DNA from 2 places in the Streptomyces sp. NPDC058663 genome. Region 2 is predicted to be linked to the other one. Evidence: riboswitches for the same ligand, from Rfam matches in the RefSeq annotation. Region 2 holds a riboswitch; the other holds the start of a gene.

Region 1 (7,666 bases), on a different contig from region 2:
CCAGGTGGAGCTTGGTCAGCGTGCCCCGGGGCCGTACCGCACCCGTCGTACGGCCGTGCTCGGTGCGCGCCCTGGACCTGCGCCCCGCCGCACCCTCGCCGAGGCCGGGCACGCTCAGCATCTTTGTGCGGAACGGCTCGGCGGCCGTGGCGGCGGGCTGCTCGCCCGCGCCCTTCCCGGTCGGGGCGGGCTGCTGCTCGGGCTGGTCCGCCGGCGGCTCGGGCGTCTCGCCCTGCTCCGACCCGCCCTGCTCCGGAGCGTCGGGGCTGCCGCCGCCGTCACCGTCGCGCTGCGGCGGGAGACCGCCGCCGCCCGGCCCGTCAGGGTCGGTGTCAGGGTCGTCGCCGTCCCCGTCGGTCTGCGGGGGGCTGTTCTGCTCCAGCGTCTCGTCGAGCTTGTCCTCGTCGAGGCCGGGAGCGTCGAACGGATTGCGCCGCCGCCGGTGCGGCAGCGCCAGCAGCGCGGCCTGCCGTACGTCCTCCTCAGCCACGTCCTCGCGCCCGGCCCACGCGGCCAGCGCGGTCGCGGTGCGGGCCATCACGATGTCCGCCCGCATGCCGTCGACCTCGAACGCGGCGCAGGTCGCGGCGATCTGACGGAGGGCGTCATCACCGAGGCGGACGTGCGGCAGCAGGGCCCGTGCCGCGACGATCCGTTCCCGGAGGTCGGCCTCCTCCCCGGCCCACTTGGCGGCGAACCCCGCCGGGTCGTCGTCGTAGGCGAGCCGACGGCGTACGACCTCCACCCGCAGATCGGTGTCCCGGGACGCGGCCACCTCCACGGTCAGCCCGAACCGGTCGAGCAACTGCGGCCGCAGCTCGCCCTCCTCGGGGTTCATCGTCCCGACCAGCAGGAACCGCGCGGCATGCCGTACGGACACACCCTCGCGCTCGACGTACGACGCGCCCATGGCGGCGGCGTCGAGCAGGAGGTCCACCAAATGGTCATGGAGGAGATTGACCTCGTCCACGTACAGAATCCCGCGGTGGGCGTCCGCGAGCAGTCCCGGCTCGAACGCCTTCACGCCCTCGCTGAGCGCCCGCTCGATGTCCAGCGCACCCACCAGGCGGTCCTCGGAAGCGCCGACCGGCAGCTCCACGGTCCGGGCGTCCCGCGACACGCCGCCGGCACCCGGATGCGGCCCATCGGGACACGCCGGGTCGGGTGCCGCCGGATCACACGAGAACCGGCACCCCGCGACCACCGCCACCTGCGGCATCAGTGCCGCCAGCGCGCGCACGGCGGTGGACTTCGCGGTCCCCTTCTCACCGCGCACCAGCACCCCGCCGACCGCCGGGGACACGGCGTTGAGCAGCAGGGCGAGCCTCAGGTCGTCCTGTCCGACGATCGCGGTGAAGGGGTAGGGCGTACTCATGCGGCCTCCATAGTGGTTCCTGGCACAGCTGTCACAGCCGCAACCGCTGTTGCGCGTACGGCACTTCTCATCCGCGTACCTCCGGCGCCCCCGGCGGCACGAAGGGCAACCCGACCGGCGCCCCCGACTCGATCAGCCGCCACAGTCCGTCCGTGTCCGCGTGCTCCTCGATCAGGTCGCCGAGCTTGTTCAACTGCTCCTCGCGCAGCGCCCCGAAGCTGGTGTCCGGCGCCGGCACGAACCGTCGCCCGGTGGCCGCCGCGACCTCCCGCAGGAACGCGCGCCGGAAGGTGTCGCTCTCCAGCGACCCGTGCCAGTGCGTACCCCACACGGCACCCCTCCGGCACCCGTCCAAGAAGGCTTCCCCGCCCAGGACTTCGGCCACCCCGTGGTGGATCTCGTAGCCCTCCACCACCTCCCCGAGCGCCGAACCCACCGGCCGCGCCAAGGTCTTCTCCCGGGCGAACCGCACCCGCACCGGCAGCAGGCCCAGGCCGTCCACCACTCCCGCCCGGGACTCCACCTCGTCCTCGATGCGCTCCCCGAGCACCTGGAACCCCCCGCAGATCCCCAGGACCGGCAGCCCCTCGGCCGCCCGCCGCACCAGGGCGTCGGCGAGCCCGCGCTCCCGCAGCCACGCCAGCGCCCTGACCGTGCCCCGCGTCCCCGGCACCACCACCAGGTCCGCGTCGGCCAGCTCCTCGGCCCGGTCCACGAAACGCACGACCACGCCCGGCTCGGCGGCCAGCGCGTCCACATCGGTGAAGTTCGACATCAGCGGCACCGCGCACACCGCGACCCGCAGCACGTCCTCACCGAACGGCGGCGCGACCACCGATTCCCGTACCGCACCGCGCATCGAGACCCGCAGCCCGTCCTCCTCGTCGATGCCGAGCCCGTGCGCGTACGGCAGCACGCCGTACGTCCTGCGCCCGGTGAGGTTCTCCAGCATGTCGAGCCCCGGCTCCAGCAGCGAGACGTCACCGCGGAACTTGTTCACCAGGTACCCCGCGATCAGCCGCTGGTCCTCACCGGCGAGCAGCGCGGTCGTACCGAAGAAGGACGCGAAGACGCCGCCCCGGTCGATGTCGCCCACCACCACGACGGGGAAGTCCGCGGCGCGGGCGATGCCCATGTTCACGATGTCGGTACGGCGCAAATTGATCTCGGCGGGGCTCCCCGCCCCCTCGCAGATCACCGCGTCGTAACTCTCGCGCAGCTCGGCCAGGCACTGTGTCACCGTGCCGAGCAGCGCCTCGCGGTGGCCGCCCTGGACACCCTCGCCGTACTCCTTGCCGCCGGCCGTGCCGAAGAAGCCGCGCGCGCTCATCTCGCCCACCGGCTTGCCCAGCAGCACCACCTGGCTGGAGCGGTCGCTGCCCGGCTTCAGGAGTACGGGGTTCATCAGCGCGGTCGGCTCGACGCGGGCGGCCTGGGCCTGCATCGCCTGGGCGCGCCCGATCTCCGCGCCCTCGCGGGTCACGAACGAGTTCAGCGACATGTTCTGCGCCTTGAACGGGGCGACCTTCACCCCCTGGCGCACCAGCCACCGGCAGATTCCCGCCGTGACGACGCTCTTGCCCGCGTCCGACGTGGTCCCCGCCACCAACAGCCCGCCACCGCTCATGCCTTCGTCCCCTTCGCGCGCCCGCGGGCTGCCCGCCCGAGGGCGAGGCGCCCGGCCGCACACACGGCAAGGGCCAGCAGGTTCACCCGGAGCGAGAGCCGCACCGCGCGTTCGATGTCCGCCACCTCGACGGGGCGGCCCGTCTCCCCGTTGAGCACGGCCCGGTTCTCGACGCGTCCTGCGTAGGCGAGCGTGCCGCCCAGCCGCACGCCCAGCGCGCCCGCGAACGAGGCCTCCACGGGGCCCGCGTTGGGGCTGGGGTGGCTGGCCGCATCCGCGCGCCAGGCCCGCAGCGCCCCCCGCGGGTCGTCCCCGGCGAGGACCGCGAGGGCGGCCGTCAGCCGGGCGCCCGGCCAGCCCGCCACGTCGTCCAGGCGCGCGGAAGCCCACCCGAAGCGCCGGTGGCGCGCCGACTTGTGTCCGACCATCGCGTCCAGGGTGTTCACTGCGCGGAACGCCACCAGCCCCGGCACCCCGCCGACCGCCCCCCACACCAGCGCGCCCACCACCGCGTCCGAGGTGTTTTCGGCGACGGACTCCACCACGGCACGCGCCATCTGCTGCCCGTCCAGGGCCTGCGGGTCCCGGCCGCACAGGTGCGGCAGCCGCTCGCGCGCCACGTCGAGGTCGCCCGCGGCGAGCGCCCCGCCGATCGCCCCGGCCTCGCGGCCCAGCGACGTACCGCCGACGACCGACCACGTGGCGGCGGCGGTCAGCACGACGGAGGCGACGGGGGAGTGGCGCACCGCCCGTGCGGCGAGTGCGGCGGCCCCGGCGGCGGAGCCGACGCAGAGAAGGGTGTGCAGTGCGCCGCGCCCCCGGTCGTCGCGCCACAGCGCCTGCTCGACCGCTCCTGCGGCACGGCCGAAGGCGGCCACCGGGTGGCCCCTGCGCGGGTCGCCGAGCAGCAGGTCGCCGAGGAATCCGGCGGCCGCGCCCCAGGCGAAGACATGGGCGGGGGAGGACAGGGCGGACGGGGCAGGCACAAGGGCTGAACCGCGTGAACCGCAGCCGGGCATGGCGAAGTGTCCTTAACTCAGGGTCCGCGCCCTGGTTCGACGTGACGAGCGGCTGGGAGTTCCTGGCTTCGTGACGACCGGGGTCGCACGTGACAGTGGCGGGACCGCGCCGGATTCGCACCGGCTTCCTCTCCATGCCGCCGTATTGGCTCGGGCAGTCCACCACGCCCTGCGAACAACCGTCAACCTGGGGTTGACCTGCGGGAGGCGGTGCGCCGAAGCACCACCCCGCACGCGACGAGCCGCCCCGCGCACGGGGCGCGGGGCGGCTCGAAGGAATGCGGACGTCCGGGGCTCGCGGGCGCCGGAGGACGGCGGGGCGTCAGATGACGATCAGGTAGATCCCGTACGCCACGGCCGCCGCGCACAGCGCGAAGCAGGCGTACGCGCCGGTGCGCGCCGCGGTCGCCGAACCGCCGGAGGCGGCGGCCGACTGCTGCTTGGAGAGGCCCACGATGCCGAGGGTGAACAGGCCCACCAGGGAGACGGTGGCCACGAGGCTGACGCCGAAGACGCTGCCGAGAGCTGCCCAGTCGATGTTCATGCGGTCGCTTTCCTAGAGTTCCGGGGCCGCTCAGACCGAGGCGGCCGGGCGGGCCGGTTCGGCGGGGCTCGCGGCGGGGGAGTGCAGGGTGGCCCTGAGGCCGTCGGTGGCCAGGAGGCCGGCGGGGGGCGGGGTGACGGCCGCGATGGCGGTGGTGACGACACCGGCGGGTTCGGACGCGGACTGCGTCGAGTCGAGGTCGTCGGCGGTGACCGGCTTGCGGCGGGACAGCACCCAGATCGCCGCGGAGCCCGCGACCAGCAGCACCGCGGTGGCGGTGACGCCCCAGGCGCCCTGCCCGGTGAGGAACTCCGCCCCGGCGGCGACAAGGCCGGCGGCCGGGAGGGTCAGACCCCAGGCGACGAACATCCGGGTCGCGGTCGACCAGCGGACCACGCCGCCCTTGCGGCCGAGACCCGCACCCATCACGGAGCCGGAGCAGACCTGGGTGGTGGAGAGGGAGAAGCCGAGGTGCGAGGAGGCCAGGATGACCGTGGCGGCACCGGTCTGGGCAGCGAAGCCCTGCGGCGGCCTGAGGTCGGTGAGGCCGGTGCCCATGGTGCGGATGATGCGCCAGCCGCCGAGGTAGGTGCCGAGCGCGATGGCCACACCGGCCGAGACGATGACCCACATCGGGGGGTTGGAGCCCGGGGCCAGGACGTTGCCGGTGACCAGGGCCAGGGTGATGACACCCATGGTCTTCTGCGCGTCGTTGGTGCCGTGCGCCAGCGAGACCAGGCCGGCCGAGGCGATCTGACCCGCCCGGTAGCCCTTCGCGGTGGACTTCTCGTCCGTCTTGCCCGCCAGCTTGAAGGTGAGCTTGGTGGCGAGGTACGCGGCGAGACCGGCGACGAGCGGTGCCGCGATGGCGGGCAGCAGCACCTTGGTGATGACGACGCTGCCGTTCACGCCGGAGGTGCCGACCGACATCAGGGTGGCGCCGATGAGGCCGCCGAAGAGTGCGTGGGAGGAACTGGACGGCAGGCCGATCAGCCAGGTCAACAGGTTCCAGAGGATCGCGCCGACGAGCGCCGCGAAGATCACTTCCGTGGTGATGCCGCTCTCGTTGATGAGCCCACCGGAGATCGTCTTGGCGACCTCGACGGAGAGAAACGCACCAATGAGGTTGAGCACGGCGGACATGGCCACCGCCGTCTTGGGCTTGAGTGCGCCGGTCGAGATGGTGGTGGCCATCGCGTTGGCAGTGTCGTGGAAACCGTTCGTGAAATCGAACACGAGAGCGGTGACGATCACGATTCCGAGGAGGAGCGTGATGTGTTCCATTTACCCAGGCAATCGTTTGAGGTCAGTGGCTGTAGGAACGTAAGCAACCTGAGTGAACGGAAGATGAACTGAGAAGGGCGTTGTGGTGACCCGAAACGCGGGACCGCTGCCCCGAAAATCACCGGAACGGCGGCGCGGCCGGGCGGCGCCCGGGTCGTCAACCGTGCGCGAAGGTGCTCAACCGCCCGAGTGAGCCGCGGAAGAGATCCTGGTCACCCGGAGGTGGCCCCGGCCGTCACCGAACTGCGCGAGTCGTCCCGTACGGCTGACCGGGCGCGACGGCTTGGCACCGGCCCCGCGCCGTCCCCGCGGGCGGCTGGCAGGATGCGGCCCATGACGAGCGACGAGGCGCATGCGGCGTACGGAGCCGATGGGGTGGACGGAACCGGCGGGGCGTACGGAACCGGCGGGGTGGACGGGACGCGACCGCCGGAATCACCCGACGCGGTGGCACGCGCCTGGCGGGACCTGGTGGACACCGCGCGCCGCTCGGTGGCGGACGGCCTGGTCGTCGGCACCTCGGGCAACGTCTCGGTCCGGGTCGGCGGACTGATCCTCCTCACCCCGAGCGGCGTCCCCTACGACCGGCTCCGCCCGGAGGACGCCGTCGGCGTCGGCCTCGACGGCCGCCAGATCCTCGGCGCACTCACCCCCACCAGCGAACTCCCCCTGCACCTCGCCCTCTACCGGGCGACCGGCGCGCGCGCAGTCGTGCACACCCACGCCGTGCACGCCACCGCCGTCTCCACCCTGGTCGACCGGCTGCCGCTGGTCCACTACATGGCCGCCGCCATGGGAGGCGAGATACGCACCGCGCCCTACGCGACCTACGGGACCGAGGAGCTGGCCCAGAACGCGCTGCGCGCGCTGCGCGAGCGGACCGGCTGCCTCCTGCGGAACCACGGCACCCTCACCTACGGCGACACCCTCGACCAGGCCTACGACCGCACCGCCCAGCTGGAGTGGATGTGCCGCCTGTGGCTCACCGCCTCCTCCGTCCCCGGGCGCTCCCCGACCCTCCTGAGCGACACCGACCTGGACGAGGTCAAGGAACAGCTGCGGGACTACGGGCAGCGGGGCTGAGGGCCGGGGCCGCGCAAGATCACGTTATTCATCACTCAATACCGGCCACGTCCTGCGGGCCATGCCTCCCGGCCACGGACACCGGGCACGGCTCCGGGCGGCGTGCCCCCGGCGGGCCCCGCCCACTGGCCGTGCGGGCCGGCAGTACGGACACTGAAGCGGTGCACCCGGCTAAAGCGACGGCAGCGGCCGTCACCACCCTGATCGGCATCGGCGCCGCCGCGGTCGCGGCCGCCCGGTACGCCGGCGACGCCGCCCTCAAGGCCTCGCCCGGCCGGCCCCTGGCCGCCGAAGCCCGCGTCACCGTGCACTCCACGGCCCCCGGCGAGGTCACGCTGACACGCGGCCTCGGCACGCTGCGGCCCGGTGTGTACGGGCTGGAGGGCGAGGGGGTGCACGCGGTCGTCGGCCCCGTCCTGGAAGCGGCACCGCACGAGGCGGACACGGTCGTACGCCGCCTGGAACGGGTCACCCGGGGCTCCCTCGCCCCGGGCACCAAGGTCAGGCTGACCCCGTGCGTCCACACCGGCGACCCCCACTCCGCACTCGGCATCCACTTCACCGACGTCGACGTCATGGGCGAACTCGGGCCGCTGCCGGCCTGGTTCGTGCCCGGGAGCCGCACCACCTGGGTGATCGCCGTGCACGGCCTCGGCACCACCCGTGAACACCCCCTCAACGTCCTCGGGCTCCTGCACCGCTATCGGATCCCGGTCCTCGACCTCGCCTACCGG
Region 2 (7,666 bases):
GATGTTGCCGCCGAGTGAGAACCAGCCCATCGCGGTGTGACTGCCCCCGCTCGCCAGCCGGGCGACCCGCGCGGACTCCGGGTGGTAGGCGGCCACCCCGATTCCCGAGACGGCGATCACGGCAAGGGTCAGCGGGTACGAACCACCGATGCCGCCGACCCCGCTGAGGGCGACACCGAACCCGCCGAGCAGGGTGCTCACCGGCAGCAGCCAGGGCATCGCCCACTTGTCGGTCAGCGCGCCGAACAGCGGCTGCGCGACGGACGACAGGAGCGAGGCCGCCAGGACGATGCCGGAGGCGGCCGCGTAGGTGTAGGCGTGCTCGGCGATGAAGAACGGCACCAGGGCGGCGACCGCCCCCTGATAGACGTCGACACAGGCGTGACCGAGCGCGAGGAGGGCGAGGGGCATGCGGGATCCCCGTGGAGCCCTGGCGAGCGAGGGAGTTGACGAGGGGGCGCGCGGGGACGGGGAGACCGGGGACGGGTGGGTACGTGGAGTAGGCACGCTCCGATCGTCGCCAGCGCGGCAGGTGTCGCGCTTCCGGTAAATTGCCTGCCAATGCCGAAAACCCGCCAGCAGCCGCCCACTCCGCCCGAGCCGCCGGGCAAGCCCGCACCTCCTGTCGGCCACCCGCCGGCCGTTCCCGTCGCGCAGATGCCGGACGCTCCCGTCGACCACCTGCCGGCCGCCCCTGTCGCGCCGCTGCCGACCGCCCCCGTCGCGCAGATGCCCGCACCTCCCGTAGCGCACCTGCCGGACGCCCCCACTCACACCCGGCCGCTCGCCTCCGGTGAGCGGATCGATCCGCACCGGCACGACGACCACCAGATCATCTACGCGGGCTCCGGATTCCTCGCCGTCACCACCGACGCAGGCACCTGGTTCGCCCCCGGAACCCGCGCCCTGTGGGTGCCCGCCGGTACGGTCCACTCCCACCGCGCCCACGGCAACCTCGACATGCACAGTCTCGGGCTGCCCGTCGAGGAGAACCCCCTCGGTCTGAGCGCCCCCACCGTCCTGTCCGTCAGCCCGCTCCTGCGCGAGCTGATCCTCGCGTACACCGCCGCCGTCCGGTACGAGAACGGCACCTCGCGCCCCGCCCGCGCCCCCGGCACACCGGACCCCGCCGCCCCCGAGCGCCTGCGGCTGCGCGCCGTACTCCTCGACCAGCTCAGGGCCTCGCCCCAGCAGCCGGTGCACCTGCCCGCGCCCGCCGATCCGCGGCTGGCCGCCGTCTGCGACCTGCTGCACGCCGACCCCGCCGACCCCGCCACCCTCGCCGAACTCGGGGTGCGCACCCACACCGGCGAACGCACCCTGAGCCGCCTCTTCCGCAGCGAACTGGGCATGACCTTCCCCCAGTGGCGCACCCAGCTCAGGCTCTTCCACGCCCTGCGCATGCTCGCCGAGGGAGCCCCCGTCACGTCCGTCGCGCACCGCTGCGGCTGGGCGTCCGCGAGCGCGTTCATCGACGTCTTCCGGCGCGCGTACGGGCACACGCCGGGTGCCCACCACCGGGAGGGCCGGGAAGGCCGGGAAGGCCGGGAAGGCCGGGAGGGAGTGCGGTCCGCCCGCTCCCTCCCGGCCCGTGTTCCTCCTCGCGTCAGGACCCGTTGAGTTCCGCCCGTACGGTACGGGCCGCCGCGACCAGGTTCTCCAGGGAGGCACGGGTCTCGGGCCAGCCGCGGGTCTTCAGTCCGCAGTCGGGGTTCACCCACAGGCGGTCGGCCGGGATGGCCTCAAGTCCCTTGCGCAGCAGGTCCGCCGCCTCCTCGGCGGACGGGACGCGCGGGGAGTGGATGTCGTAGACGCCCGGTCCGGCCTCCCGCGGGTAGCCGTGCGCGGCCAGTTCGCGGGCCACCTGCATGTGCGAGCGGGCCGCCTCCAGGCTGATCACGTCCGCGTCGAGGTCGTCGATGGCCTGCACGATGTCGCCGAACTCGGCGTAGCACATGTGGGTGTGGATCTGCGTCTCCGGGCGGACCCCGCCGGTGCTCAGCCGGAAGGACTCCGTGGCCCAGCGGAGATAGGCCGCGTGGTCGGCGGTGCGCAGCGGGAGCGTTTCGCGCAGGGCAGGCTCGTCGACCTGGATGACGCGGGTCCCGGCCGCCTCCAGGTCGTTCACCTCGTCGCGCAGGGCGAGGGCGACCTGCCGGGCGGTGTCGCCGAGCGGCTGGTCGTCCCGTACGAACGACCAGGCGAGCATCGTCACGGGACCGGTCAGCATGCCCTTGACCGGGCGGTCGGTGAGGAAGTTGGCGTAAGTGGTCCAGCGCACCGTCATCGGCTGGGGGCGCGAGATGTCGCCTGCGAGGACCGGCGGCCTGACGTAGCGGGTGCCGTACGACTGGACCCAGCCGTGCTGGGTGGCGAGGTACCCCGTCAGCTGCTCGGCGAAGTACTGGACCATGTCGTTGCGTTCGGGCTCGCCGTGCACGAGGACGTCGATGCCCGCCTTCTCCTGGAAGGCCAGCACCTCGCGGATCTCCGTGCGGATGCGGTCCTCGTAGCCGGCGGTGTCGATGCGTCCGGCGCGCAGGTCGGCGCGGGCTGTCCGCAGTTCCGGTGTCTGCGGGAACGAACCGATCGTGGTCGTCGGCAGCAGCGGCAGGCCGAGCGAGGTGCGCTGGGCGGCGGCCCGCTCCTCGTACGGCGCCGAGCGGCGGGCGTCGGCGTCGGTGACGGCGGCTACGCGGTGGCGCACTGCCGGATCGTGGGTCAGGGGGGAGCGGGCGCGGGAAGCCAGGTCGGCCCGGTTGGCGGCGAGTTCGCCGCTGATCGCCGCGGTGCCTCGGCGCAGGCCCTTGGCCAGGGTGACGATCTCGGTGCTCTTCTGGCGGGCGAAGGCCAGCCAGCGCAGGATCTGCGGGTCCACGTCGCGCTCGGCGGCGGCGTCCAGCGGTACGTGCAGGAGCGAGCAGGAGGCGGCCACGTCGACCCGCCCGGCGAGGCCGAGCAGGGTGCCGAGGGTGGCCAGGGACTTCTCCAGGTCGTTGATCCAGACGTTGCGGCCGTTGACGACGCCCGCGACCAGCCGCTTGCCGGGCAGCCCGCCGACGGCGGCCAGCGCGTCGAGCTGGGTGGCGGCGGCGCCGGTGAAGTCCAGTGCCAGACCCTCCACCGGGGCCTTGGCCAGGACCGGGAGTGCGTCGCCGAGGCGGCCGAAGTAGGAGGCGACGAGGAGTTGCGGCCGGTCGGTGAGGGCGCCCAGGTCCCGGTAGGCGCGGGCGGTGGCGTTCAGCTCGGCCGGGGTGCGGTCCTGGACCAGGGCGGGCTCGTCCAGCTGCACCCACTCGGCGCCGGCCGCCCGCAGGTCGGCCAGGACCTCCGCGTACACGGGCAGCAGCCGGTCCAGGAGCGTCAACGGCTCGAAGCCGGCGGCGACACCGGGGGCGGGCTTCGCGAGGAGCAGGTAGGTGACCGGGCCGACCAGCACCGGACGGGCGGTGTGCCCGAGCGCCAGCGCCTCCTTCAGCTCGGCGACCTGCTTGGCCGAGTTCGCCGTGAAGACGGTGCCGGGGCCCAGCTCCGGCACGAGATAGTGGTAGTTGGTGTCGAACCACTTGGTCATCTCCAGCGGCGCCACGTCCTGGTTGCCGCGTGCCATGGCGAAGTAGCCGTCCAGGTGGCCCGCACTGTCCGGATGGCCCGCACTGTCCGGACCGGACGGTGCGCCCGGGAGGGTCCCGTCAGCGAAGGCCTCGCGGTGGCGGTCGGGGACAGCGCCGACCATGACACTGGTGTCCAGGACATGGTCGTAGTACGAGAAGTCACCGGTGGGCACCTCGTCGATGCCCGCGTCGGCCAACTGCTGCCAGTTCGCCCGGCGCAGGCCCCTGGCGGTCTCCTCCAGGGCCTCGGCGGCGACCGCGCCCTTCCAGTAGCCCTCGACCGCCTTCTTCAGCTCGCGGTTCGGGCCCTGCCGGGGGTAGCCGTACGCGGTGGAACGTACCGCCGCGGCTGCGGACTTCGCTGTCACGGAAATCTCCTTCGCGAGATGACTCCTGAGATCCCGGAGACGGATCACGGACGCGAAGGGATGACGGAACCGGGCGGACCGGACCCGCGCGCGACAACGCGCGGTCCTCCACCTGATGCGTACGCCGACCCGCCCACGAGGTCACCGGGACATCCGTACACGAACGGTCGCGTACGGGCAGCGGGCAGGTCTTCGGACTCGTGGGCCCACCCACCGGACGTCGTCCGGCGGACACCTACTGGCCGTCGCTTCCCAGATCCGTCCGGATCCAGTGCGTATGACGGCGGTCGTTCCCACTCACCGCTGCGGGGCAGTCCCGGATTCCCACCGGGTTCCCTCTTGCGACGCGTCTGCCTGGCGGGCAGGGCGAACCAGCTGCACCCACCACCCTAGGCGCAATGACCTCCACCGTCACGGGAGTTCGCTCTCCGGGTGCGGAAATGAGCCACGCCGCGTGGGCCACCCGGGTGCCGGGTCAGCCGGCGGCGAGGAGTTCGAGGGTGTCGATCACCCGGTTCGAGAAGCCCCACTCGTTGTCGTACCAGGCGACCACCTTGATGTGTCGGCCCTCGACGCGGGTGAGGGCCGAGTCGAAGATCGACGAGGCGGGGTTGCCGGTGATGTCGGACGACACGAGCGGGTCCTCCGAGTACTCCAGTACGCCGGCCAGCGGCCCCTGCGCGGCGGCGCGGTACGCCGCCAGCACGTCCTCGCGCGTCACGTCACGGGCGACCGTCGTATTGAGCTCGACGATCGATCCCACCGGCACGGGTACGCGGATCGAGTCGCCCGACAGCTTGCCGTCCAGATTCGGCAGCACGAGACCGATCGCCTTGGCGGCACCCGTCGTCGTCGGCACGATGTTCACGCCGGCCGCGCGGGCCCTGCGGGGGTCGCGGTGCGGGCCGTCCTGCAGGTTCTGCTCCTGCGTGTAGGCGTGCACCGTCGTCATGAAGCCGTGCTCGATGCCGGCGAGGTCGTCGAGCACCTTGGCCAGCGGGGCGAGCGCGTTGGTCGTGCACGAGGCGTTGGAGACGATGGTGTGCGCGTTCGGGTCGTACGCGTCGGTGTTGACGCCGTACGCGAGCGTGACATCGGCGTCCGTCGCCGGCGCGCTGACCAGCACCTTCTTCGCACCCGCGTCGAGGTGGGCGCGGGCGGCCGCGGCCGAGGTGAAACGGCCGGTCGCCTCCAGCACGATGTCGACACCGAGCTCGGCCCACGGCAGCTGCTTCGGCTCGCGCTCGGCGAGGACGGTGAGGCGACGGCCGTCGACGACGAGGGTGTTCCCTTCGACGCTCACCGGACGGCCGAGCCGGCCCGACGTCGAGTCGAAGGCGAGCAGCCGCGCGAGGGCGGCGGGCTCGGTGAGGTCGTTGACGGCGACGACCTCCAGAGCGCTGTCGCGTTCGAGCAGGGCGCGCAGCACATTGCGTCCGATGCGGCCGAATCCGTTGATGGCGATGCGGGTCATGAGGGGTGTCCCTTCCTCGGGTTCGTCCTGAGCCTGGCCACCCAGGTTCTCGCGCGGAACCGGCCGGTGACAGCGACGTGATCGCCATGGTCCGCAAGGATCACGCCACATGGCGGCGTGGCATGCCGACGCGGTCGCGGGGCGGCGGGCGGCTATCGCTCCTGGGCGAAGGTGCGCCGGTACTCGCTCGGCGTGGTGTCGAGGATGCGCTGGAAGTGCAGCCGCAGATTGGCACCGGTGCCGAGGCCGACGTCGGCGGCGATCTGCTCGATGCCCCGCTGCGAACGCTCCAGCAGCTCCCGGGCCACGTCGATGCGCGCCCGCATGACCCACTGCATCGGCGTGTACCCGGTGTCCTCGGCGAAGCGCCGCGAGAACGTGCGCGGCGACACCGCCGCGTGCCGGGCGAGTACCTCGAGGGTCAGGGGCTCGCCCAGCCGGTGCAGCGCCCACTCCCGGGTCGCGGCGAACCGCTCGCCGAGCGGCTCGGGCACACTGCGCGGCACGTACTGGGCCTGGCCGCCGCTGCGGTACGGGGCCGCCACCAGGCGCCGCGCCGCGTGGTTCGACGCGGCCACCCCCAGGTCGCCGCGCAGGATGTGCAGGCACAGGTCGATGCCGGAGGCGGCGCCCGCCGACGTCAGCACACTGCCCTCGTCGACGAACAGCACGTTCTCGTCGACCCGGACGAGGGGGCGCTTCTCGGCGAGCGCCCGGGTGTAGTGCCAGTGCGTCGTAGCGCGTTTGCCGTCGAGCAGGCCGGTGGCGGCGAGCGCGAAGGCGCCCGTTGAGATGGCGGCGAGCCGGGCGCCCCGCCGGTGCGCGGCGATCAGCGCGTCGACGACGGCCTGCGGCGGGTCGTCGCGGTCGGGGTTGCGGTAGCCGGGAACGAAGACGAGGTCGGCCCACGCGAGCGCGTCGAGGCCGTGGGCGACGTAGTACGAAAGCCCGTCGCCACCGGTCACGGGACCCGGCGCGGCCCCGCACACCCGCACCTCGTACGGCATGCTCGCGCGCGTCGTGAACACCTGCGCGGGGATGCCGACGTCGAGCGGTTTCGCCCCGTCGAGCACGAGGACGGCGACGCGGTACAGGGGTGAGGCGGACACGAGGAAGAGGGTACGGGGGGCGCGGGGTCCGCCGTCCGCCGCCCGTCCCGTGGGCGGTCGGCGGGCCCGTCGGCCGCCCCGGGCTTGACCATCACACCGTGTCAGGGCCTGCACTGGGTGGCGAGACCTGTCCGTGCAGGACCCGCCCGAAGAGGAACAGGACGACAGTGACGCACTACACCGGATCCGGCCCCTACTGCTACGCCAACTCGCTGTCCATGGTGCTCGGCGATCAGGCCCCGCCGCCCGCCGTCGTCGAGGTGCTGACCGGCTCCCCGTTCGGCTTCGAGCTGATCGGCGGCACCCTGCCGCTGTTCGACCCGTACGGCTGGGACCCGGACCTCGGGCTGAGCGCGGCCACCGGCCTCCTCGGTGTCCGCTGCACGCGTACGGCCGGCGGGACCGCCGAGGAGGCGGTGGACCGCCTGCGCGAGGCCTGCGCCCGAGGGCCCGTACTGGCCGGGCCCGTCGACATGGGGCTGCTGCTCCACCAGCCGGGCACCCCCACCGCCGACGGCGGCGACCACTTCGTGGTGGTGCTGGAGGTGAGCGGCGACACGATGGTCTTCCACGACCCGCACGGCCACCCCTTCGCGACCCTGCCGGTCCGGGACTTCGCCGCAGCCTGGGAGGCGAAAGCGGTGGGCTACGCCGACGACCCCTTTGTGATGCGCGCCGGCTTCGCCGCGGAACGCCCGGTCACCGTGCCGGAGGCACTGCGGGCGTCGCTGCCCACCGCGGGACGCTGGCTGGCGGGCGACAGTGCGCGGCCCGTGCCGCCGGGAACACTCGGCGGTGCCGCCGGAGTGGAGGCCCTGGCCGCCCAGGTGGACGCGGGTCTCGACGACGGCGTACGCGGATTCCTGGCGCACTTCTCGGTAAGGGTCGGCACCCGCCGTCTCGCCGACGCCGCCCACTGTCTCGGCAAGCTGGGCCACCACGACGCTGCGGCGCTCGCGGCCGGACAGGCGCGGCTGGTCGGCGGCCTCCAGCACCCCCTGGTCACGGGCGACGACCGGACACTGGCGGACGGCCTGCGCCGACTGGCCCCGACGTACGAACAGCTGCGCACCGCGCTCGCGTCCTGCGCGGCTTGAGGAG

The links. A riboswitch is a leader RNA that binds a small molecule or an ion and turns the genes downstream of it on or off. The one in region 2 is predicted to bind cobalamin.
Region 1: it holds a riboswitch for cobalamin, as region 2 does, so the genes downstream of both, ACFWVV_RS04525 (cobalamin biosynthesis protein) here and metE (5-methyltetrahydropteroyltriglutamate--homocysteine S-methyltransferase) in region 2, are expected to answer to the same signal.

What each region holds. Positions count from the first base shown of each region.
Region 1 is NZ_JBHXRV010000004.1:150,132-157,797, forward strand. Features, by position in the region: gene ACFWVV_RS04515 (putative cobaltochelatase) at 1-1,375, opposite strand, end outside; gene ACFWVV_RS04520 (cobyric acid synthase) at 1,443-3,002, opposite strand; gene ACFWVV_RS04525 (cobalamin biosynthesis protein) at 2,999-4,021, opposite strand; cobalamin riboswitch at 4,058-4,200, opposite strand; gene ACFWVV_RS04530 (hypothetical protein) at 4,344-4,565, opposite strand; gene ACFWVV_RS04535 (anion permease) at 4,596-5,849, opposite strand; gene ACFWVV_RS04540 (class II aldolase/adducin family protein) at 6,183-6,932, shown strand; gene ACFWVV_RS04545 (alpha/beta hydrolase family protein) at 7,094-7,666, shown strand, end outside.
Region 2 is NZ_JBHXRV010000010.1:167,744-175,409, forward strand. Features, by position in the region: gene ACFWVV_RS10210 (MFS transporter) at 1-411, opposite strand, end outside; gene ACFWVV_RS10215 (AraC family transcriptional regulator) at 730-1,620, shown strand; gene metE (5-methyltetrahydropteroyltriglutamate--homocysteine S-methyltransferase) at 1,607-3,982, opposite strand; cobalamin riboswitch at 4,148-4,373, opposite strand; gene gap (type I glyceraldehyde-3-phosphate dehydrogenase) at 4,458-5,456, opposite strand; gene ACFWVV_RS10230 (GlxA family transcriptional regulator) at 5,609-6,565, opposite strand; gene ACFWVV_RS10235 (hypothetical protein) at 6,733-7,662, shown strand.